4 regions of the Mesorhizobium sp. 131-2-1 genome follow, and region 1 is predicted to be linked to each of the others. Evidence: predicted binding sites of a transcription regulator. Region 1 holds the regulator's gene; each other region holds the start of a gene.
What was found. The regulator PhoB, encoded in region 1, activates phosphate uptake and scavenging genes when phosphate is short. The targets are predictions, from matches to a motif close to TGTCATNNANCTGTCAT.
Positions count from the first base shown of each region.

Region 1 (2,202 bases):
CGATCTCGCCCGCTCGATGGTCGCCGGCTCGACGCGCGCGCTGCTCAATTCCGACAACGCGCTGGCGCAGCGCGTGGTGTCCGACGACGCCATCATGGATGCGCGCCAGCGCGAGCTCGACGACCGCGCCATCACGCTGATCGCCAAGCGCCAGCCGATGGCCAACGATCTGCGCGCCGTGGTCGGTTCGATCCGCATGGCGGGCGACCTCGAGCGCATCGGCGATCTCGCCAAGAACATCGCCAAGCGCGTCGGCACCGTCGGCCTCAGCGTCACGCCGCGCGATCTCTCGCATTCCATCGACGGCATGGCGCAGCTGGTGCTGGTCCAGGTGCAAGGGGTCATCGAGGAATACGCCGCCGCGGATGCGGCTGCGCTCGCCAAGCTCCGCAACGACGACGAACGCATCGACGTCAAATACACCTCGGTGTTCCGCGAGCTGCTGACCTACATGATGGAAGATCCGCGCAACATCACCGCTTGCACGCATCTGTTGTTCTGCGCCAAGAATCTGGAGCGCATCGGCGACCATGTCACCAACATCGCCGAGAACGCCTACTACGTGCTGACCGGCCAGCAACTGCCCGCCAATCGTCCGAAGCTGGACGAGACGGCGATGTCGGCGCCGGCGGCCTGAGAAGAAGGGTGACCTGCAGATGATCGCGCCACGCATCATGGTGGTGGAGGACGAGGAGCCGCTGGGGGTGCTGCTCCGCTACAATCTGGAATCGGAAGGCTACCAGGTCGAGGTGGTGACGCGCGGCGACGAGGCCGAGATCCGGCTGCAGGAGAACGTGCCCGACCTTCTGGTGCTCGACTGGATGGTGCCGGCGGTTTCCGGCATCGAGCTCTGCCGCCGCCTCAGGATGCGGCCGGAGACCGAGCGACTGCCGATCATCATGCTGACGGCGCGCGGCGAGGAAAGCGACCGGGTGCGCGGCCTCTCGACCGGGGCCGACGACTATCTGGTCAAGCCGTTTTCGACGCCGGAGTTCATGGCGCGGGTGAAGGCGCTGCTGCGTCGCGCCAAGCCGGAAGTCCTGTCCAGCATGCTCAAGGTCGGCGACATCGTGCTCGATCGCGAGTCGCACCGCGTCTACCGCAAGAAGAGCGAGATCAGGCTCGGGCCGACCGAATTCCGACTGCTCGAATTCATGATGCGCCATCCCGGCCGGGTGTTCTCGCGCAGCCAGCTACTCGACAATGTCTGGGGCGAGACGATCTACATCGACGAGCGCACCGTGGACGTGCATGTCGGGCGGCTGCGCAAGGCGGTCAACAATGGCCGCATGCCCGACGTTATCCGCACCATACGCGGTGCGGGCTACGCGATCAGGGAAGATTGACGCTCAGGCCACGTTCTTCCCGGTGGCGCTGCCCTTCGCTTGGACGCCCGGCGCGAAAATCTCCTGGTCGACGAAGCCGAGCGCCCGCATGGCGCAGCCTTCGCGGATCAGCGGCAGTTCGTTCGGCTCGGTGTCGAAGGAGATCGATTTCGAATGCTGGCCGCCGGCGGTCTGAGCGATCGCCTCGCGCAGCGCCGGCTCGATCAGGTCGAAAGCGGCGGCGCTGACACCGACCATGGCGACGGGCGCGGGATCGATCAGCGCGAACAGGCTGCCGAGGCCGAAGCCGAGCGCCTCGCCGGCCTTGCGATAGGCCTCGCGCTCCGGGCCGTCGCTGGCGCGAGCCCTGGCGGCGAGCGAGCGCATGTCGGCGTCGCTGACATCGACCGGCGCGGCATCCTCGCCCATCTCCTTGGCATTGCGCCAGATGGCGTAGTTGCCGGCATAGGCCTCGACGCAGCCGCGCCGCCCGCAGCGACACAGCGCGCCGCCCGGCCGGTGGATCATGTGGCCGAATTCACCGCCCGAGGAATGGGTGCCAGTGAACAGTTCTCCCTTCAGCACCAGCCCCATGCCGATGCCATGCGAGAGCAGGATGGCGATGAAGTCGTCGCGGTAGCGCTCGGGATCGCGCCACTGCAGCGCCACCGCCATCATGTTGCAGTCGTTCTCCATGGTGGCCGGAACGCCGAACTCGGCTTCCAGTATGTCGGCGAAGGCAATGTCGGTCTGCGGCGTGATCGGCGACCACAGCATGGCGCGGGCATGGGTGTCGGTGATGCCCTGTATGCCCATGGCAATGCGGGCGACGCCGCGGACATCGAGGTCGGGATCCTCGAAACGGCGCCGGACGATG
Region 1 covers NZ_AP023247.1:1,384,742-1,386,943, forward strand. The annotation lists gene phoU (phosphate signaling complex protein PhoU) at 1-637, shown strand, start outside; gene phoB (phosphate regulon transcriptional regulator PhoB) at 657-1,346, shown strand; gene JG743_RS06795 (ROK family protein) at 1,350-2,202, opposite strand, start outside.

Region 2 (2,202 bases), 300 kb from region 1:
CTGAGCATGAAAGCGAGTTCTTCGCAGAGCGACGCGCCAAACGCGTCACCATCGGCCATGACACCTGGCTCGGCCACGGCTCGACCATCCTGCCCGGCGTCACGGTGGGCGACGGCGCCGCGGTCGGCGCCGGTGCTGTGGTGTCGAAGGATGTAGCGCCCTACACGATTGTCGGCGGCGTGCCGGCGAAACCGCTCCGCGAGCGTTTCGACCGCCGTACCGCCGAGCGCTACCAGGCACTCGCCTGGTGGGACTGGGACCATGCGAGACTGCGCGCCGCGCTCGATGATTTCCGCGAGCTCTCGGCTGAGGCGTTTCTGGAGAAACACGGCTGACCTCACCGATGTTCACGTGTGCGTCATTGCCAAAGCCGGACGCCGGAGTTTCATATCGCTGACACATGACTCGGACAGGTCGCAGTCTTCCCCAAGGAGACCGCCATGCTCGACAAACCAAGATCCTCGCTCACCGCCTTCTTCGAAGGCACCAATCCGACGCCTCCGGTGCATCTCGGCACCCGCTACGACACATCGGGCAATTTCCTCCTCGAACCCGGCAACACCGTCGTCAGCCACCTCGTCAACGGCTCGCCTTCCGAAGCGGCGGTCATCGAGGTGCGCGAGCGCATGCGCGCCATGCCCGACGCCGGCCGGTTGGCTTTCACGCCAATCTCCAGCCTGCACATGACGTTGTTCCAGGGCATCATCGAGTATCGCCGCCGGCTGCCTTACTGGCCATCCGATGTAGCGCTCGACATGAGCATCGACGACATGACCCGGCTCTATCTCGAGCGCCTGCAGAACTTCGAGGGCAGCGGCACGTTCAGGATAAAAGCCATCGGCGTTACACCCAACGGCCTCACCGTCGCCGGCGCCTCGGAGGAAGACAGGGCCATCATGCGCGCCTGGCGTGACGCGCTGTCGGTGCCGTTCGGCTACCGCCACCCCGACCACGACGCCTACGTCTTCCATATCACTTTCGCCTACCAGACCCGCCGCCTCGCCGACGAGCGCGCCTCCGCCTGGCAGGCGCTGTTCGACGATTGCCTAGCCTTCCTCGAGCGCGAGGCACCGGTCATCGAACTCCGGCCGCCGGCCTTCTGCGCATTCCGCGACATGAAGCATTTCGAGGAGCTTCTGGTCCTCGGTTGATGACTGCTGCAGCGCAGCTGTGGGCGGTAACAAAACTGACATCAATCCGACACGGCAGGTTCATGGCGTTGCGCTAGCCAAGGTTAACAGACCTTCAAAGCGCGACTGGACTGGAGCCTTGCCCATGTCAGCAACATCCGCCACGCTCGAAATCCGCGGTGTCACCCGACGATTCGGCAAGAACACCGCCGTCAGCGCCGTCGACCTTTCGATCCCGCAGGGCCAGATGGTCGGCATCATCGGCCGTTCCGGCGCCGGCAAATCGACGCTCCTGCGCATGATCAACCGTCTCATCGACCCCAGCCAGGGGTCGATTTTTTTTGACGGCGCCGAGGTGTCCAGCCTGCAGGGTTCGCCGCTCCGGCGCTGGCAGCGCGACTGCGCCATGATCTTCCAGCAGTTCAACCTGGTGCCGCGCCTCGACGTGCTGACCAACGTGCTGCTCGGCCGCCTCAACCACCGCTCGACGCTGTCCAACCTGTTCGGCATGTTCTCGCGCACCGAGTGCGCCGAGGCTGTTGCGGCTCTGGAACGCCTCGACATCGCCCGCACCGCGCTGCAGCCGGCCGGCACGCTGTCCGGCGGCCAGCAGCAGCGCGTGGCGATCGCGCGCGCCATGATGCAGCAGCCGAAGGTGCTGCTCGCCGACGAGCCGATCGCCTCGCTCGACCCGCTCAACGCCAAGGTTGTGATGGACTCCCTGCAGGACATCAACCTGCGCGAAGGCATCACCGTCGTCACCAATCTGCACACGCTGGACACGGCGCGGGCCTATTGCAACCGCATCATCGGCATGGCCGCCGGCAAGGTCGTGTTCGATGGCGCGCCCGAGGATCTCGACCGTGACGCCGTGCGCCTGGTCTATGGCGCGGACGCGAACGGCGCCGAAATCTCCGAGGCCATCACGTCGACCAGCGTCAACCTCAAGCCGAAGATCACCGCATCCGCCGGACCGCTCGAGCCCGCATTCCCCGGCTACTGAGCCGCACCTGGATCGACTGCCCGCGTCAAGGGCACCCTTCAAAACCAAGAACGCTGCCGGCGCGGGGCC
Region 2 covers NZ_AP023247.1:1,687,783-1,689,984, reverse strand. The annotation lists gene JG743_RS08295 (DapH/DapD/GlmU-related protein) at 1-335, shown strand, start outside; gene JG743_RS08290 (DUF1868 domain-containing protein) at 441-1,151, shown strand; gene phnC (phosphonate ABC transporter ATP-binding protein) at 1,276-2,133, shown strand.
Region 2: phnC (phosphonate ABC transporter ATP-binding protein) is a predicted target of PhoB. The motif match lies at 1,188-1,204, and genes of this name have one in related genera.

Region 3 (2,202 bases), 3.3 Mb from region 1:
CGTCCTTCAGATGCTCCGCGCGCGCGGGCGTGCCTGGCGCGTAGGCCGCGAAATAGTTGAACGGCTGGTGGTGGAATTGGAAGTTCGGCACCGGCGTGGCGTTCTTGCCGTCGAGCGCCGCCTGCCAGGCGCCGGAATACCAGGCCCAGGAGATGCCCTTCAGCGACAGCAGGTCGCCGATGGTGATCTCGTGCTGCGGCGGCAGCGTGGTGGGCGCCGCCGGATCGGCGAGCGCCTTGTCGCCGCCCTCGGCCGGCTTGTTGGCGCTCGGCTGGTAAGGCGGCTGCATGGTGTTGACGGCATAGAAGTCCGGCGTGATGGCGCCGTCATTGACGAATTTCGGCGCGCCGCCGAGCGCGGAGGGTGGTGAATTGTCGGCCGCCTTCAGCGTCACGCCGTCGGGCTCGACGACCGCGATCTGGCCCTTCACCGGGCTGGTATCGGCATGCGGATAGACCGGCACGCAGGCGCAGGCGAGCATGATGTGGTTGAGGAAGGAGCCGCCGAAGGCGCCCTGGAAGAAATTGTCGGCGAGCACGTATTTTTTGCCCACCGCCCACATCGGCAGCGCCGAGCCGTCATAGTGACCCATGACGAGGGAGCCGGAATCGGCCCAGGCAACGAACTTGTCGTTCCGGCCGGCGTCGATCTGCATCTGCTCCTGGTAGAAGCGGTGCCAGAGGTCGCGGGTGATGACGCCGGTGTTCTCATTGAAGCCCTTGGGATCGTCGATGGCGAAGCTGGCATTGGCGAGATGCGCGGTCTCGGCCTCCGTCACCGCCGGCGTCACGCCCTTGCCGGTCAGGCCGCCCCAGGCCGGCGGCAGTTCGGTGAGCGGCTTGCCATCGCGGTCAAGCTGGCGCGCCTGGTCGGCCGAGACATTGGCGAGGCCATTGGCGCCAGGGAAGCCGCCATAGAGATTATCGAAGCTGCGGTTCTCGGCATAGATGACGACGACGGTGTCGATCTTGTCGTAGCCGGCGGGGGCCGCCTGCGCGGCGGCGGCGAGCGATACCAGGGCCGTGGAGGCCAGGCAGAGCGAGGAGAAAGACCTAGTCATGGGATGGTGCCTCGTGGCTTGGGGAATGGCTGGAGGGCGGCAATCGACGAACAAACAGGCGTGGAAGCAGCTACTGCGATGCCCTGTCACTTTTGTGACATTTTTCGCCACCGCGAACACGGTTGCGTGAGCACCGAGACCGGTCATCAATCCGTTGCACTGGGCACCTAGTTGCCGGGTGGGAAAACCGGACCGCGCCCCATGACGAGACGATGGAAAAGCCTGGCTATCGCGATCGCCACGGCGTCGATTTCCGGCTTCGCCGCGCCCGCGAACACGGCGGGCAGCACCCATCCCGGTCCGCTGTCGCGCGCGGGGGCCTATGCGCGGGCGCAGGCGCTGACTGCGCTCGGCCGCAAAATGTTCCTCGATCCGTCGCTGTCGGCCTCGGGCAGGCAGGCCTGCTCCTCCTGCCATGATCCCAACCACGCCTTCGGTCCGGTCTCGGCCGCGCCCGTCGAAATAGGCGGACCCAACCTCGACCGCCCGGGCCTGCGCGCCGTCCCGTCGCTGCGCTACCTGCAGGCGGCGCCCGCCTTCAGCGAGCACTTTTATGATTCCGAGGATGAGGGCGACGAGAGCGTCGACAACGGCCCGACCGGCGGGCTGACCTGGGACGGCCGCGCCGATCGCGGCCAGGAGCAGGCGAAGATCCCCCTGCTCTCGCCTTTCGAAATGGCCAACAAGGATGAGAGCGCTGTGGCCGCCGCCCTGAGCAAGGCCGCGTATGCGCAGGAGTTCAAAGCGGCGTTCGGCGACGACGTGTTCGAACGGCCGGATGCTGCCTTCGACGCCGCGGTCGAGGCGCTCGGCACCTTCGAGCAGAGCAGCGCCGACTTCTACCCCTATTCCAGCCGCTACGACGCCTTCCTCGCCGGCAAGGCGACGCTTACGACCCAAGAGCTGCGCGGCCGCGCCCTGTTCGAGGACGAGACCAAGGGCAATTGCGCAAGCTGTCACTTGGGCGAGCCCTCCAACAATGGCGAGCCGCCCCAATTCACCGATTACGGCCTGATCGCCGTCGGCGTGCCGCGCAACCCGGCGATCCCGGCCAATGCCGATCCGGCCTATGTCGACCTTGGCATGTGCGGTCCGCTACGCACCGACTTCAAGGGTCGGTCCGAATATTGCGGCCTGTTCAA
Region 3 covers NZ_AP023247.1:4,671,035-4,673,236, forward strand. The annotation lists gene JG743_RS22830 (acid phosphatase) at 1-1,060, opposite strand, end outside; gene JG743_RS22835 (cytochrome-c peroxidase) at 1,262-2,202, shown strand, end outside.
Region 3: JG743_RS22830 (acid phosphatase) is a predicted target of PhoB. The motif match lies at 1,202-1,218, and genes of this name have one in related genera.

Region 4 (2,202 bases), 280 kb from region 1:
CGAAGAACTGCAGGCCCGCCGACGGCGGCAGGTTCTGGCCCTGCTCGGCGGTTGGCGCCTTGATGAATTTCAGCTCCGGTCCGAAGGTCATGTCGAAATCGTTTGGACCGAACGTGCCGGCATGGATCGGGCCGGAGACGAATTCCCAGAACGGATTGAAATCCTGGAACTGCGCCTTGTCGGGATTGTAGTAGTGCGCGGCCGTGTAGTGGACGTCGGCGGTCAGCCACACCGTGTTGCTGATGCCGGCGTTCTTGATGTAGCGCAGCACGTCGGCGATCTCGAGCTCGCGCCCCTTTGGCAGGCCGTTGTCGCCATTGCTGACCGCCTCCGCGCCCACTTTCTTGGTGCCGTCGTTCCAGACGACGAGGCCGAGCGGCATGTCGGCCGCGATGATCTTCCAGGTCGCCCTGGAATTCGCGAGTTCCCGCTTCAGCCATCTGGTCTGCTGCTCGCCCAGCATGCGTGATTCCGGCGTCATCGTGTCCTGCATGTCCGGACCGTTCGGGCCGCGATAGGAGCGCATGTCGAGGAAGAACACGTCGAGCAGCGGTCCGTAGGCGATCTTGCGATAGACACGGCCGGGCTCGGCCGGTTCGTAGCGGATCGTCGTCATCTCGTGGAAGGCGCGCGCCGCGCGGGCCGCCAGCACATGAATGGACTTTTCCGAGTAGCGGTCGTCCGTGCTGAGATCCTTCGAATCCGACCAGTTGTTGACGACCTCGTGGTCGTCCCACTGGTAGAAGGTCGGGCAGATGGCGGAGAGGCCCAGAACGTTCTTGTCCATCATGTTGTATTTCCACTGCGCCCGGTATTCGTCGAGCGTCTGCGCCACCTTGCGCTTCTCGTCGATCAGCACGGCGTTCTTCCACTTGCCGCCGCCCGGCAGGTCGACCTCGTCCTTCATCACGCCGTCGGCATAGATCGTGTCGCCGGAGTGCAGGAAGAAGTCGGGCGTATGCTTGCCGATGGTGGCGTAGGTCTTCATCCCGGTCTCGTCGATGCCCCAGCCCTGGCCGGCGGTGTCGCCCGACCAGGCGAAGCGGATGTCGCGCTTGGAGGCCGGCGCGGTGCGGAAGCGGCCGACGATCGGCTCGGAGACGGCGTTGATGTCGGCGAGATCGGCAGCCGTCATGCGGTAGAAGATGTCCTGGTCGGCGGCGAGATCGGTGAGCAGCCGCTTCACCGTGTAGTCGCTGGCCGGCGATGTATCGAGCGGCGCGAGCCGGGTCGCGTTGGTGAAGCTTTCCGTCGAGGAGACTTCGAACATCACGCGCGCCGGACGGTCCGTGCGCGTCCACACCATGCCGCTTGCGGAATCGACATCGCCCGACTGGACGCCATGGGTGAAGGCCGGGCGCTGGCTGGCGCGCGAATAGTAGGGCAATGCGAGGCCCGAGGCGCCGACCAGGCCGAGTGCGCTCGCTGAGGTGACGAAGGCGCGGCGGGTCATCGAGATCTTGTTCATGGCTGTCTCCGGATGGCGTTGAACGGGACCACCAAGCTCTCGCCTCAATGTTTCAGGCGCATCTCGGAACCATGAAGTTTTGATAACAATGAACAGGGGAACTGCTGATCTCCCCCCTCGTGGGGGAGATGGCCGGCAGGCCAGAGGGGGGCGTGAAGGATCGCCGGCTTTCCGGAATTTGCCAGCCAAGCCAATACCTGGCCGTTTTTATTCGACTGAATTTCAACTGGATAGGCAGGCGGGACAGCGCCCCCCTCTGCCCTGCTGGGCATCTCCCCCACAAGGGGGGAGATTGGCAGTTCAAGCCGCCTGCGGCTCCGGCTCGAACGCCGGCCTGCTCGTATTGATCAAGAGCGAGATACAGGCCGCCGCAATCGCCGTCATGCCGGCGATCATGAAGGCAAGCTCGTAGTTGCCTTGCAGCTCGCGCATGGTGCCGCCGAAGGCCGCGGCGGCAGCCGCACCCACCTGGTGACCGGCGACAATCCAGCCGAACACGATCGGCCCGCTACGGTCGCCGAAGGCTTCGTTGGCGAGCCTCAGCGTCGGCGGCACGGTGGCGATCCAGTCAAGCCCGTAGAGCACGGCGAAGATGATCAGGCTGACCGCCGAGAAGCCGGAATAGGGCAGGTAGATCAGCGCCAGGCCGCGAATGCCGTAGTAGACGCCGAGCAGCTTGCGCGGATCGAAACGGTCGGTAAGCCAGCCAGACAGCGTCGTGCCGATCAGGTCGA
Region 4 covers NZ_AP023247.1:1,102,267-1,104,468, reverse strand. The annotation lists gene JG743_RS05405 (alkaline phosphatase D family protein) at 1-1,468, opposite strand, end outside; gene JG743_RS05400 (MFS transporter) at 1,769-2,202, opposite strand, start outside.
Region 4: JG743_RS05405 (alkaline phosphatase D family protein) is a predicted target of PhoB. The motif match lies at 1,540-1,556, and genes of this name have one in related genera.